2 linked regions of the Prochlorococcus marinus str. MIT 0919 genome follow. The protein of the gene in region 2 binds, or shares a complex with, the protein of the main gene of each other region. Links are inferred from orthologs where the notes say so. Each region holds a gene or a part of one and is shown on either strand. Other genes may lie near its edges.

What was found.
Region 1: the proteins of prmC (region 2) and prfA are in contact, whole or in part, in a crystal structure (PDB 2B3T), measured with the Escherichia coli proteins. The link is inferred for Prochlorococcus marinus str. MIT 0919 from one-to-one orthologs.

The regions. Positions count from the first base shown.
Region 1 is NZ_CP114779.1:976,809-986,413, forward strand. What follows is about bases 6,792-9,563. They hold prfA (peptide chain release factor 1), read right to left. Parts: upstream 8,841-9,563; coding sequence 7,743-8,840; downstream 6,792-7,742. Other genes in these bases: alr (alanine racemase), read right to left, coding at 6,792-7,156; O5635_RS05475 (HNH endonuclease), read left to right, coding at 7,228-7,734; rpmE (50S ribosomal protein L31), read right to left, coding at 8,875-9,159; rpsI (30S ribosomal protein S9), read right to left, coding at 9,216-9,563. In the rest of the region: photosystem I core protein PsaB, read left to right, coding at 1-1,529; O5635_RS05435 (serine hydrolase), read right to left, coding at 1,600-2,499; O5635_RS05440 (C40 family peptidase), read left to right, coding at 2,553-3,266; O5635_RS05445 (glycosyltransferase), read left to right, coding at 3,310-4,275; O5635_RS05450 (HEAT repeat domain-containing protein), read right to left, coding at 4,230-4,700; O5635_RS05455 (photosystem I reaction center subunit VIII), read left to right, coding at 4,814-4,930; O5635_RS05460 (photosystem I reaction center protein subunit XI), read left to right, coding at 4,977-5,576; more of alr, read right to left, coding at 6,011-6,791; more of rpsI, read right to left, coding at 9,564-9,605. UniProt on the Escherichia coli protein: Peptide chain release factor 1 directs the termination of translation in response to the peptide chain termination codons UAG and UAA.
Region 2 is NZ_CP114779.1:1,512,420-1,522,023, reverse strand. What follows is about bases 3,559-6,329. They hold prmC (peptide chain release factor N(5)-glutamine methyltransferase), read right to left. Parts: upstream 5,491-6,329; coding sequence 4,627-5,490; downstream 3,559-4,626. Other genes in these bases: psbM (photosystem II reaction center protein PsbM), read right to left, coding at 6,118-6,267; O5635_RS08285 (acyl-CoA thioesterase), read right to left, coding at 5,509-5,958; O5635_RS08295 (L-threonylcarbamoyladenylate synthase), read right to left, coding at 4,016-4,606; minE (cell division topological specificity factor MinE), read left to right, coding at 3,559-3,650. Outside these bases: carboxyl-terminal processing protease CtpZ, read left to right, coding at 1-470; O5635_RS08320 (HD domain-containing protein), read left to right, coding at 460-1,716; septum site-determining protein MinC, read left to right, coding at 1,744-2,370; septum site-determining protein MinD, read left to right, coding at 2,510-3,325; more of minE, read left to right, coding at 3,330-3,558; O5635_RS08275 (2Fe-2S iron-sulfur cluster-binding protein), read right to left, coding at 6,416-6,778; psbB (photosystem II chlorophyll-binding protein CP47), read left to right, coding at 7,019-8,542; O5635_RS08265 (photosystem II reaction center protein T), read left to right, coding at 8,576-8,674; transcriptional regulator NrdR, read left to right, coding at 8,869-9,342; O5635_RS08255 (30S ribosomal protein S1), read left to right, coding at 9,444-9,604. UniProt on the Escherichia coli protein: Methylates the class 1 translation termination release factors RF1/PrfA and RF2/PrfB on the glutamine residue of the universally conserved GGQ motif, i.e. on 'Gln-235' in RF1 and on 'Gln-252' in RF2.

The sequences.
Region 1 (9,605 bases), 530 kb from region 2 along the record:
CCCAAAACCCTGATTCCCTAGATGCCGTATTTGGAACTTCCCAAGGAGCAGGTACTGCAATATTTACTTTTCTTGGAGGTCTTCATCCTCAAAGTGAATCTTTATGGCTGACCGATATTGCTCATCATCATTTAGCAATTGGTGTTGTCTTTATCATTGCTGGTCATATGTACCGAAACACATTCGGTATTGGTCACAGTCTTAAAGAAATTACAGAAGCCCATAATACTAGTAACCCCAATGACCCACATACGGGACACTTTGGTATCAATCACAATGGGATTTTTGAGACAGTTAACAACTCTCTCCATTTCCAGCTTGGTTTAGCTCTTGCTTCTCTAGGAGCCGCATGTAGTTTAGTGGCCCAGCATATGGGTGCACTTCCCTCTTACGCATTTATTGCTAGGGACTACACAACTCAGTCAGCTCTTTATACCCATCATCAATACATAGCTATGTTTTTGATGGTTGGGGCTTTCTCCCATGGAGCAATTTTCTTTGTTCGTGACTACGATCCAGAGCTTAACAAGGACAATGTTCTTGCAAGAGTACTGGAGACTAAGGAGGCATTGATTAGTCATTTAAGCTGGGTAACTATGCTTCTTGGCTTCCATACCCTTGGCCTTTATGTTCACAACGATGTAGTAGTTGCTTTTGGTAATCCTGAGAAACAAATCCTTATTGAACCTGTTTTTGCTCAAGCAATTCAGGCATTTAGTGGAAAAGTGATGTATGGCATTGATGCATTACTAGCCAATGCCAATAGTTCAGCCACCTTGGCCGCGAATAGCATGCCAGGTAATCACTATTGGATGGATCTTATTAACAGGCAAGACGCTTTAACTAATTTCCTTCCCATAGGTCCAGCTGATTTCCTAGTACACCACGCAATCGCTTTAGGACTTCATACAACAGCATTGATCCTTATTAAAGGTGCTTTAGATGCAAGGGGTACAAAGTTAATACCAGATAAAAAAGACTTTGGTTACGCTTTCCCATGTGATGGTCCTGGTAGAGGAGGTACATGTGATAGCTCAGCTTGGGACGCAACATACCTTGCAATGTTCTGGGCACTCAATACCATCGCTTGGGTAACCTTCTATTGGCATTGGAAACATCTTGCTATATGGCAAGGGAATGTTGCTCAATTCAATGAATCTGGAACTTACTTAATGGGATGGTTTAGGGATTATTTGTGGCTAAATAGTTCACAACTAATCAATGGATACAATCCCTTTGGCGTTAATGCTTTATCTCCATGGGCTTGGATGTTCCTGTTTGGTCATTTAATTTGGGCAACAGGGTTTATGTTCCTGATTTCCTGGAGAGGATATTGGCAAGAGCTTATTGAAACACTTGTTTGGGCTCATCAAAGAACCCCTATTGCCAATCTTGTTGGCTGGAGAGACAAGCCTGTAGCTCTATCAATTGTTCAAGCTCGCTTAGTTGGACTTACGCACTTTACTGTGGGTAATTTCGTAACCTTTGGTGCATTCGTAATTGCATCAACTTCAGGAAAGTTTGGCTAATAAGCAAACTTAATCAACTAAAAAGAGAGGAAAAGAAAGCCGCCAGATTAATAACTCTGGCGGCTTTTTTTTATTTCTTGAAAGTCCACTTACTTAATTCATCCGCAAAAGCAGGTAATAAATAAGTATCTTTTGCAAGTGCTTTCCCCTCACAAAAAACAACTAATAACATGGGTAAGCCTTTTGGAGTGATAAACCATGCAGCATCATGTCTCGCTTCACTCATTAATCCTGCTTTACTCCATAATTTAGTGCCCTGTGGTAATCCTTCTCCTAAAAAACCATCTATCTGATTCTCAGGATCTGCTTTTCTCTTCACTAGATCTAAAGATCTTGAAAGAAGTTCTCTTAACTTTTTACTAGCTTTAATTGTTAATAGTTCATTAGTCATTATGGCTTCTAAGATTTTCCCTGTTGCGATGGCACTCATAGCATTTCGATTTTCGTTATATTTCCCGTAAAAATCTTTATCACGCCCATATGGTCCATCTGACCATGTTTTCTGAGAGCAATTTAATGATGCCAATTCTTTTAAGTTAAGACTCTTCAGCCAATTATTTACTAGGTTTCTTTGTGATTGCCAAGATTGCCATGCTGAACCTGTTAAAGAGGCTCCACTAGATGTTCCAGTGAGCAAATCTAAAACATAGCTCGTGGCATCATTGCTTGAGAACTTAATCATGTCTGATTGAGCTCTTCTCAACTCATTAGAATCGACAAGCATATCTTGCTGCAACCATACTTCTATGGCACATGCATAAATTAACTTGACTACACTCGCTGGGTAGATAAGTTTTTTATGCATCCAAGCAGCACCTTGGCCGCTGCAAGGTTTAGGGTTTTGACTTTCATAGCTAACCCAAACCAAAGAAATGCTTTTATGGAGGTTAGGCCTTCCTTCCTTAGCAAATCGTTGAAGAAGCTGTCCCAGGAAAGCATTCATCTCTGGATTGGCCCTATAGAACTCCATAGTGCCCCAATAATTCAATGTTTCTCTTAAGAAAGCCTATTACAATAAAGTCAATGACTCCTAATAGCCTCTGGGAGCTAAAAGTTGATGTTAATGGGTATAAAAATAAAGATTTCACAAACAAAGAACTTGTTACTCAGGCGTGTAAAGGTAGAAGTTTCGAAGTAATTGAGAATAAATATGGAAGCACAAATTCAGGAAGAGTGAAAGTTCGATTGCTAGAAGATGGTTATATATGTTGGCTAAATATAAAAGATATTGAAAGTAATTTAAAATCAAAACAAACTTGGAAGCCTTCTTTAATTTCAAAGGCAGAAATACAATCTCAATTGCCTAAAATACTAAAATGGATAGAGAGAGCATCTCACAATAAGAACAAATATCTTTGGGGAGGCACTTTAGGACCTGATTTTGACTGTTCAGGATTAATTCAAACAGCTTTCGCACTAAAAGGTATTTGGTTACCTCGTGACTCATATCAACAAGAACAATTTTGTGAAAAGATTAACTTTAAGCCAAACGACTATGAAGAAGTCATGCCTGGAGATTTGTTATTTTTTGGCAGCAAAGCAAAATGCACACATGTTGGGATATATAAAGCGAAAGGACTGTATTGGCATAGCTCAGGTCCAATTAACGGGCGTAACGGTATTGGTATAGATCAATTGCAACCTACCAATGAAAATCCTATTTCATCTTTTTACCAATCAAAATTACGTAGCATAGGAAGAGTGGTATGTTGCCATGATGGCAGAACATTGCCATAGTTTTTACTCAATTAAAATTTAAATCCTCTCAAGATTTCATTAAATGTCTTCAAGTATAAAAATATCAGTAGTCATCCCAATCTACAATGAAGAGGAAAGTCTTCCTCAATTGGTTAAGGAAGTTCTAGAGGCAATGCGTCCTAATTATGATGAATTCGAAATAGTTTTAGTAAATGATGGTTCTACAGATAAAAGTGCTGAAGTTCTAAGGAAGCTTAGCAAAGACACCCCTGAAATTATTTGTGTTTTGCTTAGAAAAAATTATGGTCAAACTGCAGCTATGGCAGCTGGTTTTAACATATCTTCTGGTGGTGTAATTGTTAGTCTTGACGGCGACTTGCAAAATGACCCTTTAGATATACCTCTCCTGGTTAACAAATTAAATGAAGGTTATGACTTAGTGAGTGGGTGGAGGTATCAACGAAAAGATGCAGAAATAAGGCGTAAGCTTCCATCTAGAATAGCGAATCGATTAATTGGGAAAGTGACAGGAATTCGATTGAATGATTATGGTTGTTCATTAAAAGCTTATAAACGTGAAGTTCTATCAGATGTAAGGCTTTATGGGGAGTTGCATAGATTTCTACCAGTGCTAGCAAATATTGAAGGAGCAAGGATTACTGAGATAAAAGTAAATCATAGATCAAGGCAATATGGGGAAAGTAAATATGGAATTGATAGAACTTTTCGAGTAATGATGGACTTGCTTACTGTATGGTTTATGAATAGATTCCTTACAAGGCCAATGTATGTCTTTGGCTTTGGTGGAATTATTGCAATTTTCGGAAGCCTAATTACAAGTTTTTATTTATTAATTATCAAATTATTCGGAGAAGATATTGGAAGTCGGCCACTTTTAACTTTTGCATTAATCCTTGGGATTGCAGGTGTTCAATTATTTTGCTTTGGATTACTAGGAGAATTATTAATTCGGACATACCATGAAAGCCAAGGGAGGCCTATTTACCGCATTAGAGAAACATTTAGAGGTAAACGAGATACTTTATGAGCTTTTAGAGTCTTAGAAGCATTGCGAAATTTTGTCATACCTTCAGCAGCAGAAATTACTACCAAGCTATCCGAATCTTTTAAGCCGCGCCTCAGTATTGGGAGTACGGAAGCATGTCCCCATTGCTTTGCAATTTGCACTGCATACAATCTCTCTGATGGCCCTAGTGAGATCAAACGGAAAAGGTTTTTCTTCAAAAGCAAACGTTCTTTTGCAGTTCTTGGAGCCGTCCAGTCTTCTAAAAAACAATCAGTTGAGGAAAGTTCTTCGGTTTTAAATTTTTCTTTGACTATGACACGCTCATTTGTTTCAAGAGGAAGTACTTCATCGAAAACACTTCTGAAAAGTATTTTAGGCTTTTTCCCAAGTCCCCATAAGGTCAAACCAACGATGAGAGCTGCGGTTACTGCAAAAAACTGATTCATATATCAATGAAAGTGGGTTATAAAAAAATTCAATTGGATTGAACTTTTATGTCACCAATGGATCTATTAGATGTTCACTCTATACAGTATCTATGGATCTATTGGCATATACGATGTCTAGCGAGTTTGCTGCCACCTGGCTACCTGCAGTTTTTGTGCCTCTTATAGGCCTAGTAACACCTGCAGTATTTATTGTCCTAATTGGTCGCTACATAACAGCAGCCGACTAAGTCGCCTTGCTTTCCTTTTAAGTCAACCCAAGCTCTTTATTAGCCAATGACTGAATTTCAAGACCCTTTCTTAAAGTCAGGACAACCTGTCAAATTTGACAAGAAGTATGTTGACAACAGTGTTCGTCCTGGGGACATAGGTATAGCCGATCAATGGGCCGTAAAACCAGTTTCAGACCCATTTGTAGGCAACTTAGAAACTCCTGTAAACACAGGATATTTCACAAAAGCTTTTATCAACAATTTGCCTTTTTATAGGTCTGGAATTTCACCAAATTTTAGAGGCCTAGAAGTAGGTGCAGCATTTGGATATTTGCTTTACGGGCCTTTTGCAATGACAGGTCCTCTTCGCAATTCCGATTTTGCTCTAACAGCAGGTTTACTAGCAACTGTAGGTGCTGTGCATATCCTTACTGCACTATTTGTGTTGTATACAGCTCCTGGGAAGGCACCTAATGTGCAGCCAGCTGATTGCACTGTTGAGAACCCACCGACAGACCTTTTCACAAGAGCAGGTTGGGCAGACTTTACAAGTGGTTTCTGGCTTGGAGGGTGTGGAGGTGCTGTTTTTGCTTGGTTACTTTGTGGAACGCTTCACCTAGATACAATCATGCCAATAGTAAAAGGAGTTTGGGCAGCTGGCTGATCGCTCAAAAACCAATAATCATTTCCTGGAGTGAGTCGAAGACTTTCTCCAGGATTTTTTTTAGAGGTCTTAATCAAATATCCTGTAAAACAATACGATTATTCTCCTGGGAGCCATAGAGAATACATTTTTTGCAGATAAATAATGCTCTAAAGGCACTGACTATATGTTACTAGTCTTATTTAATATCTTTTGAATCTATAAAATTCAACTCCTTGAATCATTGATTCCCATTGATGGAAAATCTTATTTGATTTAACTTTTTCTGCTCTGATAATACGGAGAGGGAGGGATTCGAACCCTCGACAGAAGTTGCCTCCTGTAACTCCTTAGCAGGGAGCCGCTTTCAACCACTCAGCCACCTCTCCAGGTGTATGAATACCTTATCAAGGCAGGATGGGATCTTAAACTCTCAATGCTCTTTTGTAGATTTTTCAGACTATTACTCTAGGCAATCTATACTTAAAACTACAGAGAATTTCCCACGGGATAGAGCCACTTAACTTACTCCAGGCATAAGGACTCAAGGATTTTGTATTGTCCTTCCCAAGCAATGTAACTACATTCCCTACTTGAATTTCTGTGTTACCAGTAATATCTATCACTAGCTGATCCATTGTAATAGCTCCAACCTGAGGGAAAAGTTGACCATTAATCAAAACAGATATCTTACCTGACAAAGCTCTTCCTACCCCATCTGCATAACCAATACCCACAACTGCAAGACGACTATGATGCTTAGTCACAAAAGAATGGCCATAACTAACCCCAGTACCTGGGGGTACTTCTCTAATAAAAGTTATTTTGGCCTTAACGGCCAAAGCTGGCTCCAAAGCGCATTCATTAGGTAAATCTTCGATAGGACTATATCCATATAAAGCTATTCCAACTCTGACCATGTCATAGTGCAAGTCAAAATCCCTTAAGGTTCCTGCTGAGTTTGCCAAATGCACAATTATAGATTTCCTATGCACAGGCAAAATCTTTAAAAGCTGCTCAAATTTATCTTTCTGTTCGCAGGTAACTGTTTTCCCTTCTCCCTTAAAATCTCCATCAGCCAAAGCCAGGTGACTATAAACACCTTTGAGACATAAAAAGTCAGATTTTTCGATCCTTGTCAGCAAAGATAAGGCTTCATGTAATTCACAACCTAGTCTTGCCATTCCCGTATCGACTTTGAGATGGACTGAAAGTTTTTTATCGTTTTTCTCTGCTAATGCCTCAGAAAGCTCTACTTCTTTAGGGCCATTAATAGTGGGCATTAATTCCCATTTAATACATGCATCAAAATCTCTTGATTCTGTCAAATTACCAAGTAAAAGTATTGGGCAAGTTATGCCTACTTTCCTTAAATCAATGCCTTCTTGCAAAGTAGCAACCCCCAAATATTTAGCACCGCCTTTTAACGCAGCTTTTGCAACTGTTTCAGCCCCATGACCATATCCATCGGCCTTAACAACAGCCATCAGCAAACAATCTTTAGGAAGACGTTTCTTAATAGTGATTGCATTGGCAACAATCGCATCAGGCTTAATTTCAAGCCAAGCTCTCTGGCGAGGGTCAACCTTATCCAATAACATAGTTTTTGTAATCAAAAAAATGACGCATCTATGTTTATGCCCTTAGGATGCCGTTTAATTAGGGAGCTTGCATGGCTCAGGTTCTCGTTCTAAATGCATCATATGAGCCTTTAAATATCACGACATGGCGTCGTGCAACAGTATTGATGCTGAAAGGCAAAGCAGAAACCTTAGAAGAAGATTCCAGCACATTTATAAGACGTGATACAAAATTACCTACTGTTATTAGGCTGAGATACTTCATAAAAGTTCCTTACCGAGAATTAGCTCTGACAAGAAAAAATCTCCTCCAACGTGACAACAACTGCTGCCAATACTGTGGTTACACTGGAGACAAACTGTCAATCGACCATATAATCCCTAGAAGCAGAGGGGGGGATGATAGTTGGGAAAATGTTACGACAGCATGTTTGACATGCAATGTTTCTAAAGGGAATCGAACACCTCAAGAAGCAAAAATGCCTTTACGAAGCAAGCCTTATAAACCACTCAGCACGCTTAACTTTGAAGCTAGCAAACAAATTAATTCAGGTCGCCACAAAGAGTGGAGTAAGTATGTCATAGGCTGGGCTGCATAAGTCCAGCATTATTCTTCAGATTGCTCTCCCAATTCTTGCATTTTTAAACGTTGCTCTTCTGCAATGCAAGAACCTATCAAGCCATCTAATTCCCCTTCTAAAACAGTTTCTAAAGGAAAGTTACTCCCTAATCTATGGTCTGTTGTCCGGTTGTCTTTGTAATTGTAGGTTCGTATTTTTTCACTTCTATCTCCAGTTCCTACCTGAGCAAGTCTTGCTGATCTCTCCTTCGCATTTGCTTCAGCAACTTGCATCTCTAAAAGCTTCGCTCTCAATATCTCCAAGGCTCTTTCTCTATTTTGCAATTGCGATCTTTCCTGGGTACAAAAAACTCTAATCCCAGTAGGTTTATGCAACAAATCCACAGCTGTCTCAACTTTATTAACATTCTGACCACCCGCCCCACCAGAACGAGCAGTACTAATTTCTAGATCTGTTGGATCAAGCTGAACTTCAACAGGGTCTGCTTCTGGCATAACTGCAACTGTTGCCGTGGACGTATGGACTCTGCCTTGTGATTCTGTAGCAGGAACTCTCTGCACCCTATGTACCCCTGCTTCAAATTTAAGTTGACTAAAAACTGAATCTCCTTTGACAGAAATGATCAACTCTCTAAAGCCTCCTAAATCAGCTTCAGTTGAACTGATTGGTTTTACTGTCCACCCAACTTTTTGTCCATACCTTTCATACATTCTGGCCAAGTCACCTGCCCAAATACAAGCTTCATCCCCACCAGCACCAGCTCGAATCTCTAGCATTACACTCCTTTCATCACGAGGGTCTTTAGGTAAAAGAGCAACCGTTAAACTATTAATTAAATCAATCTTCAAAGCTTCCAGGAGCTTGATTTCCTCTTGAGCTAAATCCTCAAGTTCTTTATCAGACTTACTTTCTTTTAAAACTTGCTTGGCTTCTGAAGATTGCTCTTCAACCATTAAAAGCTTTTCATAATCTAAAACTAAAGGTTCTAATCTAGCTCTCTCCCTAGCAATAGTTTCAAGTCTTTTTGGATCTGAAGCAACATCTGGGTCAGCTAATTGCAGTTCAAGGTTTTGAAAACTTGTTCTAGCTGTTTCTAGTCTTGACTTCAGGGTTGAAGTGTCCATTCCACATCAACTCCTTATAGGTTGAAAAAATGAATTAAGATTCTTTTTCTGAGGAAGCATCTTTAGATTCTGCTTCTTTCTTGGATGATTTGGGAGAAGAATCATTATCTGGATTTGCCATACCATACTTACGCATAAAGCGATCTACTCTTCCTTCAGTGTCCAAAATCTTTTGGGTGCCAGTAAAAAATGGATGATTTCCGCTCCAAACATCAACATGTATTTCTGGTTGGGTTGAACCAGTTGTCATAACAACTTCTCCATTGCAAATCACTTTTGCCTCTGGGTACCAAGTTGGATGGATATTTTCTTTAGGCATTGTAAAAACAGGAATCAAAAATAATGTTTAGAAATTAGGTGAAAACCTCACATGTTCTATCGTTTAGAGAACTGAGGTGCTTTTCGAGCTTTTTTCAATCCATACTTTCTTCTCTCTTTTGCACGAGGGTCTCTACTCAAGTGACCCTCGGTTTTTAATGGCTTGCGATTATCAACTGAAAGCTCACATAAAGCCCTTGCTGCACCTTGCTTAATAGCATCAGACTGGCCAGTAAGTCCTCCTCCATAAACATTTACCAAAACATCATAAGAATCAACCAAACCTAATGTTTGGAGAGGAGCTTTAACAGCAGCCAGGTAAGAAGGATTAAAGTTCAAATAATGATCACCAGGTCTTCCATTGATTGTAATTTTTCCATTACCTGGAACCAGTCTTACTCTCGCAACAGAAGTCTTTCTACGACCTGTGCCCCAGTACACAACGGT
Region 2 (9,604 bases):
AAAATAGAGACTCAATTAGCGACCCAATCCCGTCAAATGCAGAAACTATTTATGACGGACCAATGGTAACTCTTGTAAATGGAGGCACAGCAAGTGCTAGCGAAATCCTTGCAGGTGCACTGCAGGACAATGACAGATCACAATTGCTCGGGAATAGAACCTTTGGGAAAGGTCTGATTCAAACACTAACAAATTTGAGTGATGGCAGTGGGTTAGCAGTAACCGTGGCGAGCTATTTAACCCCTTCTGGTAGAGATATTCAAAATCTTGGCATTGAGCCAAACCGGTACTTAGAAGCTCCAGAGCCCCTTAATCCTGGAAGTATTGAAGACAGATGGTTAATAGATGCTGAACTTGCTATCGAGGCAAATTTAGATCGTCAAAATTTAGATGAAGAGAAAAAATTGACAGTTGAAAACCCTGACGAACCAATGATCCCTGCAAGCGATGAATTAGTAGATGCCAAGTAGAACCTATTACGACCCGCTTCACAAAAGTATCAAACTTGATAGCACAATTCCTGAAGAAGGGATGGTACTTGAATTAATTGATTCTGCACCTTTTCAAAGGCTAAGGAAAATTAGACAACTTGGTCCTGCTTCTCTTACTTTCCATGGAGCAGAATCAAGTAGGTTTACCCATTCACTAGGTGTTTTCCACATAGCACGAAGAGCGTTTAATAAGCTTGTTGATTTAGACCCTAAACTTAAAAATTTCCGAGCCTTACTATATGGAGCAGCACTTTTGCACGATATTGGCCATGGCCCATTAAGCCATACAAGCGAAGAAATGTTTCATATCAAGCATGAACATTGGACTGCTAAATTAATAAAAGAGCACAGGGATATACGAAATATACTTGATAGCTTTAGCAGGGGCCTTGCATATAAAATAGCAGATATAGTAGAAGGCAAAGGTATAAGTTTAAAGGCAATCAGTACATTAATAAGTAGCCAGCTAGACTGCGATAGATTAGATTATCTAATGAGAGATAGTTACAGTACTGGAGCGCAGTATGGTCAGCTAGATCTAGAAAGAATCTTATCAGCGTTAACACTCTCTCCAGATGGGGACTTGGCTATACATCCAAAAGGTCTTTTAGCTGTAGAACATTATTTAATTGTACGAAATTTAATGTATAGAGGTATTTATAACCACCGACTTAATGAAGTATGCAACTGGTTGCTTAATAAAATAATTAGTACTGCAAAGAATTATGGGCCAAAGCTTTTATGGTGTGACAAAGTAATGCATAATTGGTTATGGAATCAACAGGAATTGAGTATTGAAGATTTTCTACAAAATGATGATATAAGAACTGGCTACCACCTATTAAGATGGAGTGAAGATGCTAAAGGAAATCTTGGAACTCTTTGTAGAAATTTCTTAAATAGAAAGCTATTGAAAGCCGTAAATGTTGAATACCTTAAAAACGAATCTCAATTAGAGGCTCTTTCAATAGCAATAAATCTTTCAGAAAAGATTGGGAAAGATGCTTCAATATGCTGCGGTTTAAGACATAATAAAGTATATGGGTATCATCAATACAAAAGTGGCCTTCGATTATGGGATGGAGATCAACTAAAAGCTATTGAGCAAGAGTCACCTTTGGTCGAGAAACTAATTAGTCCATCTCAAGCATCTTGGCTTATTCACCCAAAAGAGATACAAGAAGATTTAAAGCATGAACTTATACGTTTAAGGAAAGATAATTAACATATAATTATAGTCATGCTAAAAATAATGTACTTATCGAGTGAAAACAATAACAATTGGAAAAATTACATAGCTTCAAAAATACAAGAATTTAGCAAATGCTATTTAGAGATTAAATTAAATGATTTAGCGCTAAAATGCAATGATATAGTTTATATAAATAGTCTTTGTGAAAGATATTCAATTACAATTTTATCTATAGACGCCTCCTTCCCAGAGACTGTTGTAAGCGCAAAATCTCTAGGATTTAAAAGCTCACTCATGCTCGAAAGAGATCAAGTGCCAAGCAATCGCCAATTCAATGCTTTCATTGCTGATGAAAAAGAACCAAATACAGTTTTCCATGAAGGGACTTTGCGCTCGGGAGAAAATATTGATTCAGATGGAGACTTGTTAATACTGGGTGATATCAACCCTGGAGCAGTTATTTCTGCAGGGGGTGATGTAATGGTTTGGGGGAGATTACTTGGCATAGCTCACGCAGGTAAATATGGAAATGATCGCGCAAAAATAACAGCTCTACAGTTAAGGCCAGTTCAACTGAGAATATCAAATAAAATTGCAAGAGGGCCTAAGGAGAAGCCTGAGCAAGGGCTTGCTGAAGAAGCCATTATCGAAGACGGAGTAATTGTTATTAAACCATCAAGAACTTAATTTTTTTTGCATTGGCCATTTAAACCCGAATATAACTAGTTCAACTGCTCATCTATTAGGCAAAAGAATTGAAGCTTTGCCCAAATAATATTGTTATCCCTCAGTTTCCCATTAAAATTATTCAACTTTGCAAAAGTCCGTGACATCAGATACGCGAGTGATCCTTATCTGCTCAGGCAAGGGGGGAGTAGGTAAAACCACTCTCACCGCAAACCTGGGCATTTCTCTAGCGAGTAAAGGATGCCCTACTGCTGTTTTAGATGCAGATTTTGGATTAAGAAATTTAGACCTATTACTTGGTCTTGAAAATAGGATCGTATATACCGCCCAAGAAGTACTAGAAGAAAGCTGCCGACTAGATCAAGCATTGGTTAAGCACAAGCAAGAGCCAAATCTTTCTCTGCTGCCAGCAGGTAATCCACGAATGCTCGATTGGCTAAAGCCAGAGGACATGCAAAAAATAGTTGGAATGCTTAAAGAGCAATTTCAATATATTCTTATTGACTGTCCGGCCGGGGTCGAAGATGGTTTTAAAAATGCTGTTGCCGCTTCAAAGGAGGCAATTATCGTAACGAATCCAGAAGTTTCAGCAGTCAGAGATGCCGACAGAGTAATTGGTTTACTTAATACCCATGGTATTAAGCCTGTTCAGTTGGTGCTGAATAGAGTTCGTCCAAAAATGATGGAAAGCCAAGAGATGCTTTCCATTCAAGATGTGACCGATATTCTTGCATTACCTTTATTAGGACTAGTTCTGGAAGACGAACAAGTAATAGTTAGTACTAACAGAGGTGAGCCGCTTACTTTAATAGGCAGCAATTCTCCCGCTGCCAGATGTTATTCCAATATTGCAGGAAGACTTCAAGGGGAAAAAATACCACTTATTGATCCATCAAAAGAAGGTTCAAGTCTTCGAGACAAATTTCGCAGACTGATGCAAACAAAAATTTTCTAAATCAATGACTTTAAGAGATTTAATCAACAAATTACTTGGCAGGCAGCAAGCAAGTGCTGCCAAAGCAAGAGAAAGACTTCAATTAGTACTCGCTCATGATCGAACGGATTTAAGTCCTGATCTTTTAGATCAAATGAGAGAAGAGATCTTAAGTGTTGTAGCTAAGTATGTGGAAATTGATGTTGAGGAAGGAGCAGTTAGCTTAGAAACAGAAGATAGGATGACCGCACTAGTAGCAAACCTGCCTATCAAAAGAACCCTTTCAGGCCAAATTAAATTAAAAGAGAAATCATCTGAGAGCGCATCCGAAAACAAATCCGACTAAATTGGTTCTCCTCTAAAAAAGATATAGAAATGAACCTATTAAAAATTTAATCATTTAGTTGATTGGCTCACTAGACGAGCAAATAATTACGGTTGGAAAGTTAAACTAAAATCATGCCGGCTTAGCTCAGCGGTAGAGCAGCGCTTTTGTAAAGCGAAGGTCATCAGTTCAAATCTGTTAGCCGGCATCCAACATCTACTCCAAAAGCTTTTTTCCAGTTCCAGAAAAAAGCCATAAAATCACTAGTACAAAAAATAGGCCTAAACTTCTCAGCTCAAAGAAAGAAGTGGTTGCGAAAATTAGTGGCTTTAAAAGCCAATAAAAACTAGCCTGAATTAATGAAACCAACCCAACAAGCCAAAACATTATTTGCCAATAACTTCAGGTATCACAGCACCTTTTCTTATTAAATGCCAATTTCCTGGCCCTTGCCAACTTATTACAGTGCTAGCCAACCCTGAAGGTTTTGGCCAAGGTGTTGGAGCTAATAATGGAAATCTTGGGAATTTTGCTGCAACTTCTTCAGACAAAAGTAATGGTTCCTGACCAGATAAATTTGCACTTGATGTTGCCAAAGGTCCGCTTTGAGAAAGTAAATGTTTAGCGAGATCACAGTCAGGGACTCTCATACCTATGGAAACTCCTCCAGGGTTAAGTTCATGCACAAGCTCACTTGATGAAGGCAAAACCATAGTTAGAGCTCCTGGCCAATATTTTTGGGCAATACTTAGAGCATCTTTCAATGCAACTTCATTCACAAAATTAAAAAGGTCTTCAGAAGATGATCCCATCAAAATTAAAGGCTTACTTTTAGGACGACCTTTGATTTCCCACATTTGATAAGCAAACTTGGGCAATGTTGCCAATGCGGGCATAGTGTCAGTAGGGAAAACCACTGGCGAACCTTGGTTTAACTGATCTACTAACTTAGGGATGCTTAAAAAAGAAGATTTCATTTTGCCTAAGATTTCATATCTCAAGGATGACGTCCAAATGCAAATCTTCGCACCCCTTCAATATCTTTTTGAAAATCTACTTCTACTAAACCAGCTTCTAGCAAATAATCTAAAGCTCTTTGACTTTGATCAAAATGATGCTCAAAAATCAACCATCCACCAGAACATAATCCTTGCATAGCCCCATCGACAATTACGCGAATAGATTCCATGCCATCCATACCACCATCAAGTGCAACATGAGGCTCATGATCTCGAACTAAAGGATGAAGGGTCTTTAATAATGAGTTTGGAATATAGGGAGGATTAGCTATGACTAAATCAAGCTTCCCCCAAATAGGTCTAAGTGGTTCCCACCAATTCCCTAAAAGCAAATGAACCTTTGAGGTTTTAATTAAACTTTCTAAGTTTTTTTTAGCTAAACGCAAAGCATCATTACTGCAATCCACTCCATAGCCAGACCAATTGGGCAATTCCTTAGCCAACGCTATAGCCAATACTCCAGATCCAGTACCCAAGTCAGCCCAACAACCATTACTAGTATCCTGAAATTTTTGCAAAGCTAATTCAATTAATATCTCTGACTCTTGGCGAGGAATTAATACTGAAGAATTCACTTGAATCTCAAAATCTCTCCAAGGACATTTACCAACAAGATGCTGCAAAGGTATTTGTTCTTTTAAATGTGTTTCCCAAATCAAAGAAAGATCTTCTAAAGATTGAGCGAGAATATAGTCACCATTCTGAAATATCTTGACCTTTTGAAGAGCATCCCAGCCTAAGCCAGCGCCTATATCAAGCAACCAATCCAGATCTACTGCCCTGCCTCCTCGAGATAACTGGTCTATTCTCCAAGCCAAGATTTCTTTTGATGAAAACAACATAACTAATTTCAATCAAAGCTATTGAGAAGGCCCTTCTTGAAGTTTTCTTATTGCTGCAGAAAGAAAAGAAGGATATTTCCTTACCAAGCGAGTTCCTTTCTTATCTAGTCTTGTAATAACTAATTCCACATAAGCCTTAGCAGAAATAATATTTCCATTTTTCAAAAAATTTGTTTCCCATGGAACTCGAAGTCCTGTTTTGCCTAAAACTGAACTTTCCATTATTACTTCATCTCCATGATGTAATGAGGAGATATATTTAATCTTAAGCTCAATAACTGGCAATTCAAATCCTTCCTTAGAAAGATCTGAATAAGACAATCCAGTCTGAGCTAAAGCCTTAATTCGAGCTTCTTCAAGCCAATTCAAATAAGAGCCATGCCACATAACACCTGCATGATCGGTGTGCTGAGGCAAAACTTTTTTCGAAAGTTTCCAAGGCTTTGCATTTAAGCCTACTAAACCCATGTCATTGCTCTGGCCTTAAAAGTGTCTAAATCTAATTAGATTAAAAGGGCTTTTGAAATCCTGTAGATAACAAATAAAAAGTATTAAAGGGATGGCTAGCAACCCTATGCAACTATTAATCCATTAATCAAGAGTTTTAAGACTCCTAGGCCTGCAAAATTATTTAGGGCCTAGCTTCCCTTTGCCGGAATCTGAGAAAAAGCTTGACTTCTCTCCATCACTTGTTGATATAAAGAGACCTATTAGGAAAATCGTTGGGACTCCAACGAAAAGCAGACTGGCAATAAAACCGAAATTGGTGGTTTCCATGAACTAGAGAGCTACGAGGACTGCGAATCAATTAAACGAACTATATAGGGATAACCACTAACTAAAGAGAAGAAATCTTTGCAGCATTAGATGTTGTAACGAGAAAAAATGAAACCTCATCAAATTTTTCACATGTAAGGCTGAAGGATCACTTAGGCAAAACCTCTTCAATTGCTTGTTGGATAAGAGCTTTTGAATTTGAGGGAGGTGCCTGAGGCTTAGTAAGTATGGCCAACGAAGATTTGACAATGCACTGGCAGGCCAGTCTCCAATTTGATGGTCTATTCCGTAATTTTATTTTCTCAACCTCAGTCAAAGGTGATAAAGAATCTGATTTTCCACCCTCTACAGATATAAAGCAGGTAATACATTGCCCACATCCGCCACAATTGCCGAGAGTTCCTTTTAAACCATAGAGCTCTAGTCCCTCTCGAAGGGCCAATTCTCTTAGATTTTCTCCAGGTCGGCAAGAAATATCCCTACCTTCTCGAATAAAACGAACGATTGGCATGGTTAACAAAAGAACAAAGTCCAATATCAATTTAGACATGAGAAGGTCGCAAACGTGGCTAAAAACCTAGATAAAAAGAACATTTAACTAGGTTTTACCCTGCCAAAAGGGGGCTCACATATTTTTTGGAATATCAACAGTCGTTGCAGCTACGTGCAACCTTGACCTTGATTGCCTTCAGACCAATTACGATCATCGGGTCTAGCTGCATTAAGCAGCTTCCTTTTTTGAACCTTACCCATGGGATTGCCCTGGTATCGGGTGCACACAGTCGTAATCAACGACCCCGGTCGTCTTCTGGCCGTGCACCTCATGCATACAGCTTTGCTAGCCGGCTGGGCCGGCTCCATGGCCCTATATGAATTGGCCATATTTGACCCTTCCGATGCGGTCCTCAACCCTATGTGGCGCCAAGGCATGTACGTCATGCCGTTCATGGCCCGCCTAGGTATTACTGGTAGCTGGCAAGGATGGGACATCACTGGAGCAACTGGAGTGGACCCAGGATTCTGGAGCTTCGAAGGTGTTGCTGCAGCACATATTGTTTTCAGTGGTCTTTTAATGCTTGCTGCCGTCTGGCACTGGACTTATTGGGACCTTGAACTTTGGGAAGATTCAAGAACTGGTGAACCAGCTCTTGACCTTCCAAGAATTTTCGGCATTCACCTTCTACTAGCAGGTCTTACCTGTTTTGGTTTTGGTGCATTCCATCTATCCACAGTTGGCATGTGGGTCTCTGACTCCTATGGCCTATCTGGTCATATTGAACCTGTTGCTCCCGTATGGGGTGCAGAAGGGTTTAACCCCTTTAGCGCAGGGGGCATAGTTGCCAACCATGTTGGAGCTGGTCTCTTAGGAATTATTGGTGGCATTTTCCATATCACCAACCGTCCAGGAGAAAGACTCTATAGAAACTTAAGGATGGGAAGCCTAGAAGGTGTACTTGCTAGTGCGCTTGCTGCGGTTCTTTTCGTATCATTCGTAGTTTCTGGAACTATGTGGTATGGATCAGCCACAACTCCTATTGAATTATTTGGTCCTACTAGATACCAATGGGATTCTGGTTACTTCAAGACAGAAATAAACAGAAGAGTGCAAACAGCAATTAATGATGGTGCTTCAAAAGCAGAGGCATTTTCATCAATTCCTGAACAACTTGCTTTCTATGATTATGTAGGAAATAGTCCAGCTAAAGGTGGATTATTCAGAGTAGGTGCATTAGTCAATGGAGATGGAGTTCCTACTGGCTGGCAAGGTCACGTTTCTTTCTCAGATAAAGAAGGCAATGAACTTGAAGTCAGAAGAATTCCAAACTTCTTTGAGAACTTCCCTGTAATTCTTGAAGATAAAGATGGCAATGTCAGAGCTGACATACCTTTCCGTAGAGCAGAAGCCAAGTACTCTTTCGAGCAAACTGGAATCACTGCAACAATTTATGGAGGGGAGCTAAATGGACAGACATTTACTGATCCAGTAGTTGTTAAGCGTCTTGCACGCAAAGCTCAACTTGGCGAATCCTTTAAGTTTGACAGAGACCGCTACAAATCAGACGGTGTTTTCAGAAGCTCTCCAAGAGCATGGTTCACATATGCTCATGCTTGCTTCGGATTGCTCTACTTATTTGGCCACTGGTGGCATGCAGCAAGGACTCTTTACAGAGACACCTTCGCTGGTATTGATCCTGACCTTGGCGATCAAGTTGAATTTGGTCTCTTCAAAAAACTTGGAGACGAATCAACCCGACGCGTCCCAGGGCGTGCTTAATTTCAAGGAATCCTTAGCCTCTATTTAATCCCTATGGAAGCCTTTTCTTACACCCTCATACTGACTTTGGCAGTCGTAACATTGTTCTTCGCTGTCGCTTTTCGCGATCCACCGAAGTTCGATAAAAAATAAACGCCAAAAAAACCCTGCTACAAAGCAGGGTTTTTTTTATCTTTTTAGAAATGACAAGTAAAAATAATTCTTTTTTCTTTGATGAATTTCCTAAGAATTTGTGAAATGTATATAAATTAAATGAACCAAAGTCTTCTCATATACCAATTCATTGTATAAAGTAATATCAAATACACTTTAACTACAAGGGCACTATGCAATGCCCCTCTTGCCAAAACACAGATAGTCGTGTTCTAGAGTCACGTGCTGCCGATACAGGTAAAAGCGTCAGAAGACGAAGAGAGTGCCTCAACTGCGATTTCCGTTTCACAACTTATGAAAGAGTGGAAACAGTTCCTATAACAGTAATAAAGCGAAGTGGTTCTAAAGAGACTTTTAGCAGAAGTAAATTATTAAATGGCCTAGTAAGAGCTTGCGAAAAGACTACTATTGATAATCAAAAAGTAGAAACAATCGTAGATGAAATCGAGTTACAACTTCAACAAAGGAATATGAAAGAAGTTCGGAGTGAGGATTTGGGTGAAATGATTTTAGGCCAACTCAAAGGTATTAACGAGGTTGCCTATATCCGTTTTGCTTCAGTATATCGTCAATTTAATGGTATTAATGACTTTGTAGATACTCTAGAAACTTTTAAGCCAAGCAAAAAATTAGCAACTGTTGGCTAATAATTACACTTTGATCTGTAGAGTGTTGTACTAACTCCTTCCGGTTGGCGGGCCTAAGGAGAAATTTTTTCGCATTGCCATAGGCATACTGCCTTCAAAACATGACTGAAACTACTCCAGGAACTGCTCAAGAATTAGATGTAGCAGATAACTCTACGGAAAATCTTGAAAGTGCCGAAGTAGCTGCAGTTGAAAATAATGACCAAGTTTCTGAAGAAGGTATTACAGAGGAAACATATATCTCTGAAGAAATACCCACTGC